2 regions of the Paenibacillus sp. B46(2026) genome follow, and region 1 is predicted to be linked to the other one. Evidence: a T-box and tRNA genes for the amino acid it is inferred to sense, from the RefSeq annotation. Region 1 holds a T-box; the other holds one or more tRNA genes.
What was found. The T-box of region 1 lies ahead of ileS (isoleucine--tRNA ligase). A T-box ahead of a tRNA ligase gene usually reads a tRNA of that ligase, here a tRNA-Ile.

Region 1 (8,244 bases):
CTTCAATTTTGTCATGCGAATTCAGATTATCTGATGTTGATTGTGAAGTGGATGCGGTTTGCTTGTCATGTTCGCTCATATTTTGGTCAGTTCCTTTGATAAATATAGATTGACTGCACTATAGAATCATTGCCTTTTTGCTTAAAAAACAAACGAGCCCAGATACAGGGAATATGTCCCTGCCTCTGCGGCTCGTTTGTTTATACTCTATATTCTGTCCTAATTGGATGGGACATGCTCCGAATTACGCTTCGATGTAAATACCGATCGATTTGCCTCCGGCTTCAACGCGTTCCATGGACTCATTCGAGCCAAATGTCACTTCGGTTACGAGAACATTTTCACGCAACACATCATCAAACGCCTGAATAGCTTCCTGAAGGGATGCATCCACATCCAGTGTCAAACGTACTCTTTTCTCAATCGGCAAGTCCAGTCGTTTCCGGGTATCCTGCACAGCACGAACCACTTCACGGACCCAGCCTTCCTGTTCCAATGCTGTCGTGATTTCGGTATTGAGCGCAACCGTCAGACCGTAGCCTGATGCTGAAGCAAAACCTGATTTGGCCTGTTTATCGACCAATAATTCTTCGTTCGTCACTTGCAGCTCTTCACCTTCCGGAGAAACGATGTTCAGCACACCTTCCGAAACCACTTTACGTGTCTCATCTGCGGACATTCCCTTGAAGAAGTTTTGCAGGAAACCTACGTTTTTGCCGTATTTTTTACCTGCGACCTTCAGGTTCAGCTTCAATGTAAAGTCAACGAATTCCGCATCATTATGCTCCGTACGGATTCCCTTCACATTGATCTCTTCCTTGATGATCTCTTCATAACTTGCGAGGTCAAAGCCTTTATCCAGGGATACAATCAATTCGGACAGCGGCTGACGTGTCTTGATACCTGTTTCGTTACGTACGTTACGGGCAAGTTCAACCACACGGCGAGCCGTCTCCATATCCTGTTCCAGTCCTGCATCAATCAGCGCTTCATTGGCTACCGGATAGTCTTCCATGTGCACACTCTCGCCTGTAGCAAGGTTCAGATAGATATCCTCTGCGAGCATCGGAGTAAATGGAGCAACCAGCTTCGCAGTAGTCACCAGTACCTCAGTCAATGTACGGTAAGCGTCCAATTTATCCTCTGTCAGGCCACTTCCCCAGAACCGGTCACGGGAACGACGGATGTACCAGTTACTCAACTCATCAACAAACGCTTCAATCGCTTTGGAAGAGTTCAGATAGTCGTTAACCAACAGCGCTTTTTCTACAACTAGAATCAGGCTGTTCAGTCTCGACAGAATCCAGCGATCCAGCTTGTGAGCGGACAGTTGGAACGGATGCTCCTGTGGATCAAATCCATCAATGGTCGCGTAAAGCGTCAGGAATGCATGGGTGTTGACCAGTGTATCCACCATTTTGGATTTCGCTTCGCCTACGATGCCTTTGGAGAAACGTTTGCTGTTCCACGGTGCGCTGTCAGACAGCAATGCCCAGCGGAATGCATCTGTACCGTATTCTTCAATCACTTCCCAAGGATCGATAACGTTACCTTTGGATTTGGACATCTTCTGTCCGTTCTCGTCGAGAACGTGACCTGTAGCCATAACCGCTTTATAAGGCGCTTTGCCTGTCAAAAGGGTAGAAACTGCCAGCAAGCTGTAGAACCAGCCGCGTGTCTGGTCAATTCCCTCACAGATCATATCTGCAGGATACTGCTGTTCGAACACTTCTTTATTTTCAAATGGATAGTGCTGCTGGGCAAACGGCATCGAACCGCTGTCGAACCAGACATCAATCACTTCCGGTGTACGTTTCATTTCATATTTGCCACAAGAGCTCATGACTTTAACGTCATCCACGTATGGTTTGTGCAATTCAAGATTCTCAGGCACGTCTCCTACCGCACGAGCACGCAATTCAGCAATGCTGTGTGGAGCAAATTGTTCGCCAGTCTCCTCACATACCCAGATGTTCAGTGGAGTTCCCCAATAACGGTCACGGCTGATGTTCCAATCCACCAGATCTTCAAGGAACTTCCCGAAACGACCTTCACGAACATGACCCGGGTACCAGTCCACTTCACTGTTGTTGGCAATCAGTTGGTCCTTGATGGCTGTTGTTTGGATAAACCAGCTGTCCATCGCATAATACAGAAGCGGTGTATCACAACGCCAGCAGAATGGATAGCTGTGCTCATATTTTTCTTTGCTGAACAAACGTCCCTTCTCGGACAGATATCTCACGATATCAATATCACAATCCTTCACGAAACGTCCGGCAAAATCAGTAACCTCAGCGACAAATTTGCCTTCCAGGTCCACCATGTTCACAAAGCTGATCCCATTCTCACGGCATACACGGTAGTCATCTTCACCATGGGCAGGAGCCATGTGTACGATACCCGTACCACTTGCATCCGTTACAAAACCTGCACCCAAAATGATGTTAGCTTTCTCAGCCTGTACGTAGTTGAACGGAGGATCATACGTTTTGCCAACCAGATCGGCACCTTTCAATGCACCAATGATTTCATACTCACCTTTGGTATCTTTCATCACTTTCTCAACCAGATTGGTAGCCATGATGTACACTTCATCCTCTTGACGTACACGGGAGTAGTCCATATCCGGATTCACGGCAAGTGCTACGTGTGAAGGCAGTGTCCAAGGCGTCGTCGTCCAGGCGAGTACGAATTCTCCGCTGTCATTCAATTTGAATTTCGCTGTAGCGCTCAGGTCTTTGACGTCTTTGTACCCTTGTGCAACTTCATGGGAACTCAGTGTCGTCTGACAAGATGGACAATACGGGCTCACACGGTGACCACGATACAGCAGTCCTTTCTCGTGGATCGTCGCCAGGATGTTCCATACACTCTCGATGTAGTTGTTATCCAGAGTGATATACGGGTTATCCATATCCGTCCAATAACCGATACCTTCCGTCAGATCACGCCATTGTTGCTCGTACTCGAATACGCTCGCTTTACATTCGTTAATGAATTTCTCCACGCCGTAATCTTCGATTTCCCACTTATGGGAGATGCCGAGCTTCTTCTGTACACCCAGTTCTACCGGCAGACCATGTGTATCCCAGCCCGCTTTACGAACGACACGGTAACCCTTCATCGTGTTATACCGTCCAACGAAATCCTTGATTACGCGTCCCAGTACGTGACCGATATGCGGTTTTCCGTTTGCTGTAGGCGGCCCTTCATAAAATACGAAGTTTGGCTTGCCCTCCCGGTTTTCGATGGATCTTTTGAATGTGTTCTCCGTTTTCCATTTATCTAACACGCGTAATTCTCTGGCACGTGCCTTCTCTTTGACGTCAACTCGTTGCATGATGATCAACTTCCCTTTCTTTGGTTGGATTGTGGACCGTCCACAAAAAGCGTTTCAATCCCCCTAAATCCCCCTTGCCAAGGGGGACCCCATAGGCGCTCCGCCCTCTGGACACCCAGGATGGGTTGTCGGTGACGGATTGGTGGCGCGTATGGGCGAGGGGGGATGTGCGAAGTGCAGCCATTCTGCGGCTGTTCACTGCGTGAACGCCGCATGGCCTTACTGCGAAACCCGTGTGCCGGGTGCTTCGCTCTCCCGGCGGGCAGTTCTCTCCTTGAGGTCCCTTCGGGCCTCATGTACGTTCGCCTTGGCGAAACCCGTTTGCCGGGCGCTTCGCTCTCCCGGCGTGGGCTCTCTCCTTGAGGTCCCTTCGGGCCTCATGCACGTTCGCCTTTTTTGGACACAAAAAAGCCCCGTCCCTGGAAAGGGACGAGGCTATACTCGCGTTACCACCCTAATTCTGTTCATCACAAACCACATCCAGACAAGCTGGGTATGCTCTGTCATCAACAGCGCTTATGCCCCGCTATACTACCGCAGGGTGCCGTTATAACGTACGGCTTACGGTTCGGCTTACACACGGCACTCAAGTACACCGCTTCAGCGTCACTTCTCCGGGGAGATATTCGGCTATAACTCATCCATTGGTTTGCACCAACCACCAACTCTCTGAGGGATGAGATCATAACGTACTGAACCCGTCATGGAATCACTATTCATTATGAATATAGTTATAGCCTCTTTGCAGACAAAAGTCAACCAGGCGACAGACTAATAAATTTCTTTCATCTCCCGCTCACGGTCACGCACTTCCTGCTCCCGGCTCTCCAGCACTTCCCAACCATCCTGAGTCAACAGTTCAAGCTGCGCTTCAACAAGCGTGCGGAAACGTGCACGGTAAATCGATGCCTGCTTTTTCAGTTCTTCCACTTCCAAAGCAATTTTACGCGATTTACCCAGCGATTCGTTCACGATTCGGTCTGCATTCTTCTCTGCTTCCTTCACGATCAACTGTGCTTCTTTCTTGGCATTACCCTTCACATCATCAGCGGCTTCCTGCGCAATGATGATCGTTTTGCTAAGTGTCTCTTCAATCGTGGCAAAATGATCCAGTTTTTCCTGAACGGACAGCAACTGATTGCTCAGCTCTTTGTTCTCGCGAATGACGCCTTCGTAATCTTTGATGACTTGATCCAGGAATTCATTGACTTCATCCTCGTCATACCCGCGCAAACGTCGGGAAAATTCCTTGTTGTGTATGTCCAGCGGCGTTAATGGCATGCTGTCCACCTCCTGTAAAAGTTCCTTCCCGTCCAGAGAAGGTTTGCAGCATAAATCTTTGACTTAATGTATATCGGATACACCGCGTATTTTCTACACCTTTATGATAAACATTTCGACAAGAAAGCGGATTTTCCTGCAACAGACTCAGGCAAATTTGCCGATTTTCACTCGGCAGCGCCCTTTTTTAGTCATCCCATCCTGTTCCATAACCTTGAAACGGCCAAATCCCTGAATGGATACGACATCACCCGCTTTTAGCGATTTGGAGGGATCTTCCTCAACCTTCCAGTTCACTCGGCAGCGACCGGCTTTGATCGGCACCAGCACTTTACTGCGACTAAGCCGATACACATCTGCACAGATTCCATCCAAACGAAGAGAAGCGACCGTAATGTCCATCGTCTCCAGTTTGTTCTCCGACCATCGCATTTGATCCAAAGGAAGTAACTCTGTGAACACATGTAACCGATGCACCTGATTCAGTTGAAGCGATAAAAAAGCGCCGGTTTCCGCCGCCACCACTGTATGGCAACCGTCCTCCAGCACTTGGATATCTCCGATCTTTCCACGTTTCATCCCAAGCCCGAGCAGGGAACCCATATAGTCCCCATGCTCCAGCTCCGAGATTTTCTGATCATCAGACGTGATACTGAGCACCTGCATACCCATATCCTCATCATCCAGATACATGTAATCCGGTGCTACCAGCGCACGTTTCCGCTCAGCAGCCTCGTAACCACCATCCAGACGAATCTGAACGTCATTTCGACGATTGGCAAGAGTTTGTAAAATAAAAACCTGTCTTGGGTCAAGAAAGTCAGTTAGCTTCATGTCATGATACTTGCCTGCCCGCTCAACCCAGTCCGAAGCTTTATCTACGAAATCCCGCTCATCATGGCTAAAATGTTCGTAAATTTCACCGCTCATCTATGTCACCCTACCCTAATATGCAAAATACCGAAGTATGGAGATCAGCCCATTAAGCGCCAGTTGAAGAACGATCAGCGCCACAATCGGGGAAATATCCAGCACCCCGAACAAAGGTGGTATAAATCGACGGAATGGACTTAGATATGGTTCCACTAATTTACCCAGCCATTCACCGATAAAGCTCTCCCGTGCGTTGGGAAGCCATGACATCAATATGTAGACGATGACCATGTAGAAGTAAATTTGATATAGCGCAGATAACACAACCTCGATCTGATACAAAAACGGCTCACCTCATTCTGTTATAATCTTGCTCGCTGTCAGCCAGTATTTCCGTAATTGAGCCCTGAATTTCAACCGTATCTGGCGTACAGAGAAAAATGTTTCCGCCGATTTTGGAAATACCGCCACCCAATGCATATACCGTGCCACTCAAAAAATCAATAACGCGCAGCGCTTGGTCCTGGCGAATACGTTGCAAGTTCACCACAACGGTACGATGCGAACGCAGATGGTCGGCAATTTCCTGAGCCTCGTCATAAGAACGCGGTTCATACAGGACAACTTTAACATTTTTCTGGGAATGAATGCTCACCACATTATTCCCCCTTTGGTTTCTACGTTTATCGAGACTGGAGGTTTCAGCTTCCTGATGTTCAGCCTCATTTTCCTCCTGCGCAGCCATTCGTTCACGTTCCACAATCTCTTCCTCTTCCTGAAGTCCGAGGAAATTCATAAATTTATTCATTACGCCCATCGTGAACCCTCCTCTTTTCCTACAAGAATCGATCCTAGCCGTACCCAGGTTGCACCTTCTTCAATGGCCACTTCAAAATCATTGGACATCCCCATCGACAGCTCAGTTAATGGTTCTGCTGTAAGGGCTTGTCCATTCAATTGATCTCTCAGCTCACGCAATCCACGAAATACGGGACGCGTCAGCTCCGGATCTTCCTCATGAGGTGCCATGGTCATCAGGCCGACGACCTTGAGATTGTTGAACGAACGAATATCACGCAAAAAAGAACTTGCCTGTTCAGGCTGTAAACCATACTTGCTCTCTTCACCCGAAATATTCACCTGCAAAAACGTTTCCACTTGTATGCCAAGTGAAGCTGCTTTCTTATCCAACTCCTTCGCCAATGACAAACGATCCAGTGAATGTATGTAACGAAACTTGCCAATCACGTCTTTCACCTTGTTCGTCTGCAAATGACCGATAAAATGCCAGGTACCCTGTTGACCAAAAGCTTCCCATTTGGCCTGTGCATCCTGCCACCGGTTTTCTCCAATATGCTCAAGACCATGATCCAGCACCGATCCCGTTGTTTCCAGTGAGACGTACTTCGTGACTGCAATCACATTCACATCATCACGATGACGGTTACTGCGCCGACATGCATCCTCAATCTTCTGATTTACCTGTTGTATACGCTCCTCCAATGACACAGAGGGTCACCTCTCTTCCAGCCCAATCCAGCTCGCCATCCGCCCTGTAACCCCATTTTCCTTCCGGTAGGAGAAAAATAGTTCGGGATGACAACTTGTACACCATGTTGTACATTCGATATGATCCGGCATTATTCCTGCTTTCATCATAATGTGTCGATTACATTCTTTCAAGTTTAACATCGTTTTACCGTTATTCACAGGTCGATATGCTTGTTTAGAAGCAGAATCCTCGTATTTATCATTAACCGGAGAATCCTCAAACCAAACCCGTACATGCTGCATGACCGCCTCATCCACTTCATAACAGCAATCCCCAATGGACGGACCGATGGCAGCCCGAATATCCTGTCTGCAGCTTCCATACTCCCGCTCCATCGTCTCCACCATGGATATAGCGATACCCGCAACGGTACCTTTCCAGCCGGCATGAGCAAGGCCTACAGCCTGCTGAACCGGGTCATAGAAATAAAGCGGAACACAATCAGCGTAGAAAGAAGTCAGCAGCACACCCGGCACATTTGTGACCAATCCATCCGTATCCTGTAACGCCGACTGACGATCAAGTAATCCCCTGCTCCGATCTTCAGCGGTAATTACAGCTACATGTTTGCCATGTACCTGCTCTCCACAGGTCCATGCTTCTGCTGCAAAGCCAAGCTTCTCGGTTACAAGCCTGCGGTTGTTAAGTACAACTTCAGGATCATCCCCCACATGATAAGCACAATTGAGCGTGCCATAGGGAACATTTCCGACTCCACCATGTCTTGTCGTAAACCCAACCGTTAACTTTTCAAACTGCTGTCTCCAAGGCTCCACATATAATAATAACGGGTCAGAACCAAAATCTGAATTTGGGCTCTCTGTCCGTTTAAGTAATTCCTTATCCAATACAAAGGGTTCCATTCTCTCACCTCACCACTTCCAGTGTACCAAATGAGCCACATTCTGTCTCATTTATATCGTTCGACGCTGATTACGTTCCGATCGTTCAATACGTTCCACACGTTCTGTGCGGTTATGCTGCTGTTCATCATACAGGCGCGCTTCACGATCACGCTCGTCATACGTCGTTTCCTTTACCTCATCCATCTTCACCAGAATCACATCTGAACCAATCTTCACAATATTTCTCCAGGGAATCACCAGATCCGTCCCCCCGCCAAAAAGACCCATAAAACGGCTGTACCCTGGCACTACAATCGCTTCAATTCGTCCCTGCTTCAGATCCAGCTCCA
Region 2 (8,244 bases), 2.6 Mb from region 1:
ACCTGGTCTGACCGCTACGGCTCTGGCAAAAGCAACCCGTTGCTGCTGTCCACCAGACAGCTGATGAGGATATCGATCTTCCATGCCTTGCAGGCGAACCATGCCAAGTGCTTCGTTCACCTTTTGCCGCAGATCGGACTTCTGTTTTCCGGCCTTTAGGCCAAACGCTACATTTTCGTATACGGTCATATGCGGCCATAATGCAAAATCCTGAAACACCATGCCCAGATTACGCTTGTGTGTCGGTATATCAATCCGCTTCGCCGCAGAGTAGATATACTGACCATCTGCACGAATCTCCCCCGCGTCCGGCTGTTCCAGCCCGGCCAACATGCGGAGCAGTGTTGTTTTGCCACAGCCCGATGGGCCGAGAAGTGTTGTGAACTTTCCATGTTCAAGCGTTAGATCTGTCGGCAGCAGTGCGGGTGTTTGATTAAATGATTTTTGAATTCCAGTCATCTCTAATTTCATAAGCATCCCTGCCTGTCTTTTGTTACTTGATCTCTTGCACTGTTCTCAGTCTAACGTCCGCTTTCGCGAGTTGTATGTCTTGTATGTAAAATTGGAATTAACTTTTTAGATGAATTCTGTTGATGTTCATAGATTAAATCTATAGTAGGTGAACTAATCATTTGCACAATAACGGAGAGGACAGAAAAAACCTGAAAAAGCGGAGCGTTCGCCTAAAAGCTTTCTGAAAGAAAGCTGCATCGGAAGCATACGCTATCACCGGATTTCCCCTTGGAAAAGGGAATCAAAAAATCTGGGGATAACAGCGATTGGAAGGTTGTTCTGTCATCGTAGCGTCTGTGTAAATAATCTTTAGTTCAATTTATATAGTAGAAGTGAGAGGAGTGTTGGGACATTGAATCTGATCAAATTGCAAATTGTTGAGCTGATCGATAAGCATCATCACATGACAAGCGTGGCCGAGTTACTGGGGATCAAGCAACCCACTGTTACATTTCATATGAAGTCATTGGAGGAAGAGATGGGTGTGCGATTATTCGAATCGCGTAGTGGAAAGACCTTTCTGACCGAGGCCGGACAAGCTCTGCTCCACTATTCCATCAAAATCAATGCTTTGACCCAAGAGGCAAGGCGGGTAGTGAAGGAATATGACAGTCTCTATCGGGGCACCCTGCACATTGGGGCAAGCTATGTACCGGCTACATACCTGCTGCCCGCCATGCTCAATACCTTTTCGCAGGAATTCCCGGGCATTCGTATCGTCTTATCCGTTAAACCATCACCTGTCATTCGCGAGATGCTGATTCGACATCAGATTGATCTGGGTGTGATCTCTTCCGAGCCGTTTGTTGGACCCGCGCTGCAAGCCGAGACGCTGTGTGAAGACGACCTGGTTTTAATCTGTTCTCCGCAGCATGGGTTGGCCCAGAAGGATGTATTAACACCTGATCATATCGCACAGATTCCTTTTGCCTTACATGGCAATGAATCCAGTACTCGACGGTTGACCAATCAATGGCTTGCGCAACATGACATTCGTTTGCGGAGCACCGTGGAGATGGATTCCCTTGAGGCGATCAAACAACTTGTGTTAATCGGGGGGCATGTCTCATTCATGTCTCGGATGGCGGTACAGTGGGAGGAACAGCAGGGGCTCATTCAGGTTCTTCCCATTCCGGGAGAGCAGGCACCGCGCCATATCTATACGGTACATAACAAGGACCGCCACCCTTCAGTTCAGGTAAACCGCTTCAAAGAAGTGCTGCGAGAGGTGAGTCACCCGGCTTCCCCATTTTCCATGGCTGATTGCCTTGATCCTCTATAAACTATCGTTTGCCATTCATCAAATCTATGCAGGATTAACGCAATGTGCACTCCCCGTTAATCGCTTTCAGATACTCGGACGATAAAGTGGGATCTGTACGTTAATCCAGATTAGGAGAGTGATTGGTTTTGAAAAAGTGGAAAAAGGTAACCGCCTCATTCATGCTGAGCATCGTAACATTGGGAAGTGGACTGACGTTTCTGGAAGCACCCCAGGCTTCCGCTGCTGCCAATGCCGTTCCTGCTTATGAAGTGAAGTTTCTGGCCAAGCCGGAACTTGTATTGAATACAGATGGGACACCACGCAGTGAAGTGATTCAGACCCTCGGCCTGAGTTCCACGCCAAGAAACATTAACGTAGAGTACTTTGACACCAGTGCGCATGGACTGGATGAGCAAGGATGGAATGTTCGTTTTCGCAAAAAGGATGACAAGAACAATTACGAATTGACTTATAAAAAACGCTACCCTGTGATCAATGGCGATATCAACGCAGCGCTGACACTGGCTAACCAAGAAGGATTCGATAAATCGGATGATAATTACGAGGCTGAAATCGATTGGGGATACGGCAAACAAACGCTGAGTTTCTCCAACACCAAAAAAGTCGATACCAAAGCGACAGGTGTTCAACTTCCTTCGGAGCAAGAAGCCTTAAACATGTTATTGGACAAGCTTCCGGGCAAATTGAAAAACTGGTCTGCCTCCAACTGGGGCAAGCAGCAACTGACTCAATCCCGTGCATATGGCCCAATCACATTCCAACGTTATGAAGGTACATGGAATGGTCAAGAACTTACGCTCGAAGTATGGCCAATCCGCAACGCAGCAGGTACAGGTATTGAGAATATCGTAGAAGTCTCTTTCAAAACCGATGATGCTGTAGCCGTATCCGGACTGCGTACCCAACTGCTGCAATTGCTGGAGAACAACAACTGGCTGATTCCTGCCGATGGATTGAAAACACAGACCATTCTGGAAAGATACTAATCACTAGCTATAACAAAAAAGACAAGTTCCTCTTCCTGTATACATCGTAGGAGAGGAGCTTGTCTTTTTTGCGTAGTGAATGAAATGAAATCAATTATTTAAGTAATTCTACGTTTATCATCAGTTGAGATTTTTACTTATCTCACCTGATCATCTCCGAGTTGTCTACTCACATTAAACCCTGATTTTTAGAGAATCACCTCTTCTTATAGGCTCAAACAAAAGAGCCCCTGCTATAAGCAAAGGCTCTTCTATACGTTACTAGGAAGCGGGTGATGGGAATCGAACCCACGCTATTAGCTTGGAAGGCTAAAGTTCTACCATTGAACTACACCCGCAAAATAAAAAAATCGGGATGACACGATTTGAACATGCGACCCCCTGGTCCCAAACCAGGTGCTCTACCAAGCTGAGCTACATCCCGATACTTATGAAAATAATGGCGCGCCCTGAGAGATTCGAACTCCCGGCCTTTTGATTCGTAGTCAAACGCTCTATCCAGCTGAGCTAAGGGCGCAAATATTGGAGCGGACGACGGGAATCGAACCCGCGACCCTCGCCTTGGCAAGGCGATGCTCTACCGCTGAGCCACGTCCGCAAAATATATGGTGCGGTCGAGAGGACTCGAACCTCCACGGGGGGTTAGCCCACACGGACCTGAACCGTGCGCGTCTGCCAATTCCGCCACGACCGCAAAATATAATGGTGAGTCATGAAGGGCTCGAACCTTCGACACCCTGATTAAAAGTCAGGTGCTCTACCAACTGAGCTAATGACTCATAATGAAATGGCTGGGGATATAGGATTTGAACCTATGCATGACGGAGTCAAAGTCCGTTGCCTTACCGCTTGGCTAATCCCCATTAAAAAATCATGGGGCGATCGAGGGGAATTGAACCCCCGAATGCCGGATCCACAAACCGGTGCGTTAACCACTTCGCCACGACCGCCATAGAGTAAGCCATTCATCCACTAAGAATATCTTAGTATTAACAACTTTACTTGTAATATACATTCTATTACAAATTCAGATGTAAATACTAAAAGTGGTGCCGGCGAGAGGACTTGAACCCCCAACCTACTGATTACAAGTCAGTTGCTCTACCAGTTGAGCTACACCGGCACGGTGTATATTTAATTTAAAAAATGGCGGAACCGACGGGATTCGAACCCGCGATCTCCTGCGTGACAGGCAGGCATGTTAGGCCAACTACACCACGGTTCCATAGTACTTTCTCAAAGGAAAGTTAATTGCGGGGGCAGGATTTGAACCTGCGGCCTTCGGGTTATGAGCCCGACGAGCTACCGGGCTGCTCCACCCCGCGTCGTTATAAAATAAATTATATGGTGGAGGCTGAGGGGATCGAACCCCCGACCCTCTGCTTGTAAGGCAGATGCTCTCCCAGCTGAGCTAAGCCTCCATATTATGACCCGTAGGGGATTCGAACCCCTGTTACCTCCGTGAAAGGGAGGTGTCTTAACCCCTTGACCAACGGGCCTTGCTAAAAAAATATCTGGCGGAGAGAGAGGGATTCGAACCCTCGAGACGCTTGTGACGCCTACACGATTTCCAATCGTGCTCCTTCGGCCAGCTCGGACACCTCTCCATATGGCTCCCCGAACAGGGCTCGAACCTGTGACAACTCGATTAACAGTCGAGTGCTCTACCAACTGAGCTATCAGGGAATGGTGGAGCCAAGCGGGATCGAACCGCTGACCTCCTGCTTGCAAGGCAGGCGCTCTCCCAGCTGAGCTATGGCCCCATACACTGTTGTATTTCTTGTTGTGGTCTTGCTATGGGCCCTGGTGGACTCGAACCACCGGCCTCACCCTTATCAGAGGTGCGCTCTAACCAACTGAGCTAAGGGCCCTAATATATATCCCTTATTCCTTGGCAAGGGGGGCAAAAAAAATACCCCAAAGGGAAATCGCTTGGCGGCGTCCTACTCTCCCAGGACCCTGCGGTCCAAGTACCATCGGCGCTAGAGGGCTTAACGGTCGTGTTCGGGATGGGTACGTGTGGAACCCCTCCGCCATCGCCACCAAACGCATAGCTTAGCTTACATGTCAGAGTGTTGTTCTCTGAAAACTAGATTCGAAACGAAACCTGCGATTTAGAACTTGCATATTTGGATAAGCCCTCGACCGATTAGTACTGGTCAGCTCCATGCATTGCTGCACTTCCACCCCCAGCCTATCTACCTCGTCGTCTTCAAGGGGTCTTACATACTGGGAAATCTCATCTTGAGGGGGGCTTCACGCTTAGATGCTTTCAGCGTTTATCCCTTCCGTACATAGCTACCCAGCGGTGCTCCTGGCGGAACAACTGGTACACCAGCGGTACGTCCATCCCGGTCCTCTCGTACTAAGGACAGCTCCTCTCAAATTTCCTACGCCCACGACAGATAGGGACCGAACTGTCTCACGACGTTCTGAACCCAGCTCGCGTACCGCTTTAATGGGCGAACAGCCCAACCCTTGGGACCTACTTCAGCCCCAGGATGCGATGAGCCGACATCGAGGTGCCAAACCTCCCCGTCGATGTGGACTCTTGGGGGAGATAAGCCTGTTATCCCCAGGGTAGCTTTTATCCGTTGAGCGATGGCCCTTCCATGCGGTACCACCGGATCACTAAGCCCGACTTTCGTCCCTGCTCGACTTGTAGGTCTCGCAGTCAAGCTCCCTTATGCCTTTGCACTCTTCGAATGATTTCCAACCATTCTGAGGGAACCTTTGGGCGCCTCCGTTACTCTTTAGGAGGCGACCGCCCCAGTCAAACTGCCCACCTGACACTGTCCCCGCACCGGTTTACGGTACCAGGTTAGAACCTAGATACGATCAGGGTGGTATCCCAACGTTGCCTCCACGCAAGCTGGCGCTCACGTTTCAAAGGCTCCCACCTATCCTGTACAGATCGTACCCAAATTCAATATCAAGCTGCAGTAAAGCTCCATGGGGTCTTTCCGTCTTGTCGCGGGTAACCTGCATCTTCACAGGTATTAAAATTTCACCGGATCTCTCGTTGAGACAGCGCCCAAGTCGTTACGCCATTCGTGCGGGTCAGAATTTACCTGACAAGGAATTTCGCTACCTTAGGACCGTTATAGTTACGGCCGCCGTTTACTGGGGCTTCGGTTCACAGCTTCGGGATTGCTCCCTAACCACTCCCCTTAACCTTCCAGCACCGGGCAGGCGTCAGCCCGTATACTTCGCCTTACGGCTTCGCACAGACCTGTGTTTTTGCTAAACAGTCGCTTGGGCCTTTTCACTGCGGCCCCCTCGTGCTATTCACACTACCGGGGCACCCCTTCTCCCGAAGTTACGGGGTCATTTTGCCGAGTTCCTTAACGAGAGTTCTTCCGCGCGCCTTAGAATACTCTTCTCGCCTACCTGTGTCGGTTTGCGGTACGGGCACCATCACCTGGCTAGAGGCTTTTCTTGGCAGTGTGAGATCATGACCTTCGCTACTGTAATTTTCACTCCCCATCACAGCTCAGCCTTACAATGTGCGGATTTGCCTACACATCAGCCTTACTGCTTAGACGGACATCCATCAGTCCGCGTCACTACCCTACTGCGTCCCCCCATTGCTCATAACGGCTTACGGTGGTACAGGAATTTCGACCTGTTGTCCTTCGACTACGCCTTTCGGCCTCGCCTTAGGTCCCGACTTACCCTGAGCGGACGAGCCTTCCTCAGGAACCCTTAGGCTTTCGGCGGATCAGATTCTCACTGATCTTTTCGTTACTCATACCGGCATTCTCACTTGTGTTGTGTCCAGCGCTCCTTACGGTACACCTTCAACCCCAACACAACGCTCCCCTACCCCTGATGCAAAGCATCAAGCCATAGCTTCGGTGGTGTGTTTAGCCCCGTTACATTTTCGGCGCAGAGTCACTCGACCAGTGAGCTATTACGCACTCTTTCAATGGTGGCTGCTTCTAAGCCAACATCCTGGTTGTCTGTGCAACTCCACATCCTTTCCCACTTAACACACACTTGGGGACCTTAGCTGATGGTCTGGGCTGTTTCCCTTTTGACAATGGATCTTAGCACTCACTGTCTGACTCCCGGAAGTAAGTCTATGGCATTCGGAGTTTGACTGAGCTTGGTAACCCTTGCGGGCCCCGCACCCAATCAGTGCTCTACCTCCACGACTCTGTTTTCCGAGGCTAGCCCTAAAGCTATTTCGGGGAGAACCAGCTATCTCCGAGTTCGATTGGAATTTCTCCGCTACCCCCACCTCATCCCCGCATTTTTCAACATGCGTGGGTTCGGGCCTCCAGTGCGTGTTACCGCACCTTCACCCTGGACAGGGGTAGATCACCCGGTTTCGGGTCTACGTCCACGTACTCACTCGCCCTATTCAGACTCGCTTTCGCTGCGGCTCCGGCTCTTCACCTTAACCTTGCACGGGAACGTAACTCGCCGGTTCATTCTACAAAAGGCACGCCATCACCCCTAAAACGGGCTCTGACTTTTTGTAAGCACACGGTTTCAGGTTCTATTTCACTCCCCTTCCGGGGTGCTTTTCACCTTTCCCTCACGGTACTGCTTCACTATCGGTCGCTAGGAAGTATTTAGCCTTGGCAGATGGTCCTGCCGGATTCATACGGGGTTTCACGTGCCCCGCACTACTCGGGATCCGTCTCGGAGGGAACCAACTTTCAATTACAGGGCTTTTACCTTCTTTGGCGGGCCTTTCCAGACCTCTTCGCTTAACCGGTTCCTTTGTAACTCCATGTGAGACGTCCCACAACCCCAGAGAGCAAGCTCTCTGGTTTGGGCTTCTCCGCGTTCGCTCGCCGCTACTGACGGAATCACTATTGTTTTCTCTTCCTCAGGGTACTTAGATGTTTCAGTTCCCCTGGTATGCCTCTGCACAACCTATGTATTCAGTTGTGAGTAACTGGAAATTACCCCAGCTGGGTTTCCCCATTCGGACACCCCCGGATCAAAGCTTGCTTACAGCTCCCCGAGGCAGTTTCGTTGTTCGCCACGTCCTTCATCGGCTCCTAGCGCCTAGGCATCCTCCGTGTGCTCTTAGTAGCTTAACCATATTGCTCCGGTTTTGACTGCTCGCTTCCCTTGTTTTGCTTACGCAAAGCCAAAAGTCACTCCCATTCAATACCATCGCAAAAGCAATTAACTACCGTTTTTATTGAAACTTGTTTACACAAGTTCAGCTAAAAAGGAATGTTCTAATTCGCATTTGTTTCGTTTCGATATCTAGTTTTCAAAGAACAAGCTCCATGCAAAAGCAAGCTGTTTGAGAGTTTGAGCTCTCAAAACTGAGCAACGAGTGAGTTACTTGTGCTCTTCATTTCATCCACACCGAAGTGACGGACCGAAATGAATCGCTGTCGCAGGTTCTTAGAACCTGCTGATTTGAATGTTTCCACGCGGGAAACGATTCTCCATAGAAAGGAGGTGATCCAGCCGCACCTTCCGATACGGCTA

Region 2: it has a tRNA-Ile gene. The T-box ahead of ileS (isoleucine--tRNA ligase) is inferred to sense a tRNA for this amino acid. The anticodon was not compared.

Annotation. Positions count from the first base shown of each region.
Region 1 covers NZ_CM165907.1:4,592,627-4,600,870, forward strand. The annotation lists gene AC1S8V_RS20615 (DUF5665 domain-containing protein) at 1-79, opposite strand, end outside; gene ileS (isoleucine--tRNA ligase) at 245-3,343, opposite strand; T-box leader at 3,766-4,057, opposite strand; gene AC1S8V_RS20625 (DivIVA domain-containing protein) at 4,115-4,624, opposite strand; gene AC1S8V_RS20630 (YlmH family RNA-binding protein) at 4,772-5,554, opposite strand; gene AC1S8V_RS20635 (YggT family protein) at 5,570-5,839, opposite strand; gene AC1S8V_RS20640 (cell division protein SepF) at 5,847-6,314, opposite strand; gene AC1S8V_RS20645 (YggS family pyridoxal phosphate-dependent enzyme) at 6,305-7,006, opposite strand; gene pgeF (peptidoglycan editing factor PgeF) at 7,013-7,912, opposite strand; gene AC1S8V_RS20655 (YlmC/YmxH family sporulation protein) at 7,964-8,244, opposite strand, start outside.
Region 2 covers NZ_CM165907.1:350,849-359,092, reverse strand. The annotation lists gene AC1S8V_RS01770 (ABC transporter ATP-binding protein) at 1-471, opposite strand, end outside; gene AC1S8V_RS01765 (LysR family transcriptional regulator) at 866-1,795, shown strand; gene AC1S8V_RS01760 (hypothetical protein) at 1,924-2,784, shown strand; tRNA gene AC1S8V_RS01755 (tRNA-Gly) at 3,052-3,122, opposite strand; tRNA gene AC1S8V_RS01750 (tRNA-Pro) at 3,135-3,208, opposite strand; tRNA gene AC1S8V_RS01745 (tRNA-Arg) at 3,225-3,301, opposite strand; tRNA gene AC1S8V_RS01740 (tRNA-Gly) at 3,308-3,382, opposite strand; tRNA gene AC1S8V_RS01735 (tRNA-Leu) at 3,391-3,478, opposite strand; tRNA gene AC1S8V_RS01730 (tRNA-Lys) at 3,488-3,563, opposite strand; tRNA gene AC1S8V_RS01725 (tRNA-Gln) at 3,573-3,647, opposite strand; tRNA gene AC1S8V_RS01720 (tRNA-His) at 3,659-3,734, opposite strand; tRNA gene AC1S8V_RS01715 (tRNA-Thr) at 3,832-3,907, opposite strand; tRNA gene AC1S8V_RS01710 (tRNA-Asp) at 3,932-4,009, opposite strand; tRNA gene AC1S8V_RS01705 (tRNA-Met) at 4,036-4,109, opposite strand; tRNA gene AC1S8V_RS01700 (tRNA-Val) at 4,130-4,205, opposite strand; tRNA gene AC1S8V_RS01695 (tRNA-Glu) at 4,212-4,283, opposite strand; tRNA gene AC1S8V_RS01690 (tRNA-Ser) at 4,300-4,391, opposite strand; tRNA gene AC1S8V_RS01685 (tRNA-Asn) at 4,395-4,470, opposite strand; tRNA gene AC1S8V_RS01680 (tRNA-Ala) at 4,472-4,547, opposite strand; tRNA gene AC1S8V_RS01675 (tRNA-Ile) at 4,582-4,655, opposite strand; rRNA gene rrf (5S ribosomal RNA) at 4,715-4,831, opposite strand; rRNA gene AC1S8V_RS01665 (23S ribosomal RNA) at 4,914-7,841, opposite strand; rRNA gene AC1S8V_RS01660 (16S ribosomal RNA) at 8,208-8,244, opposite strand, start outside.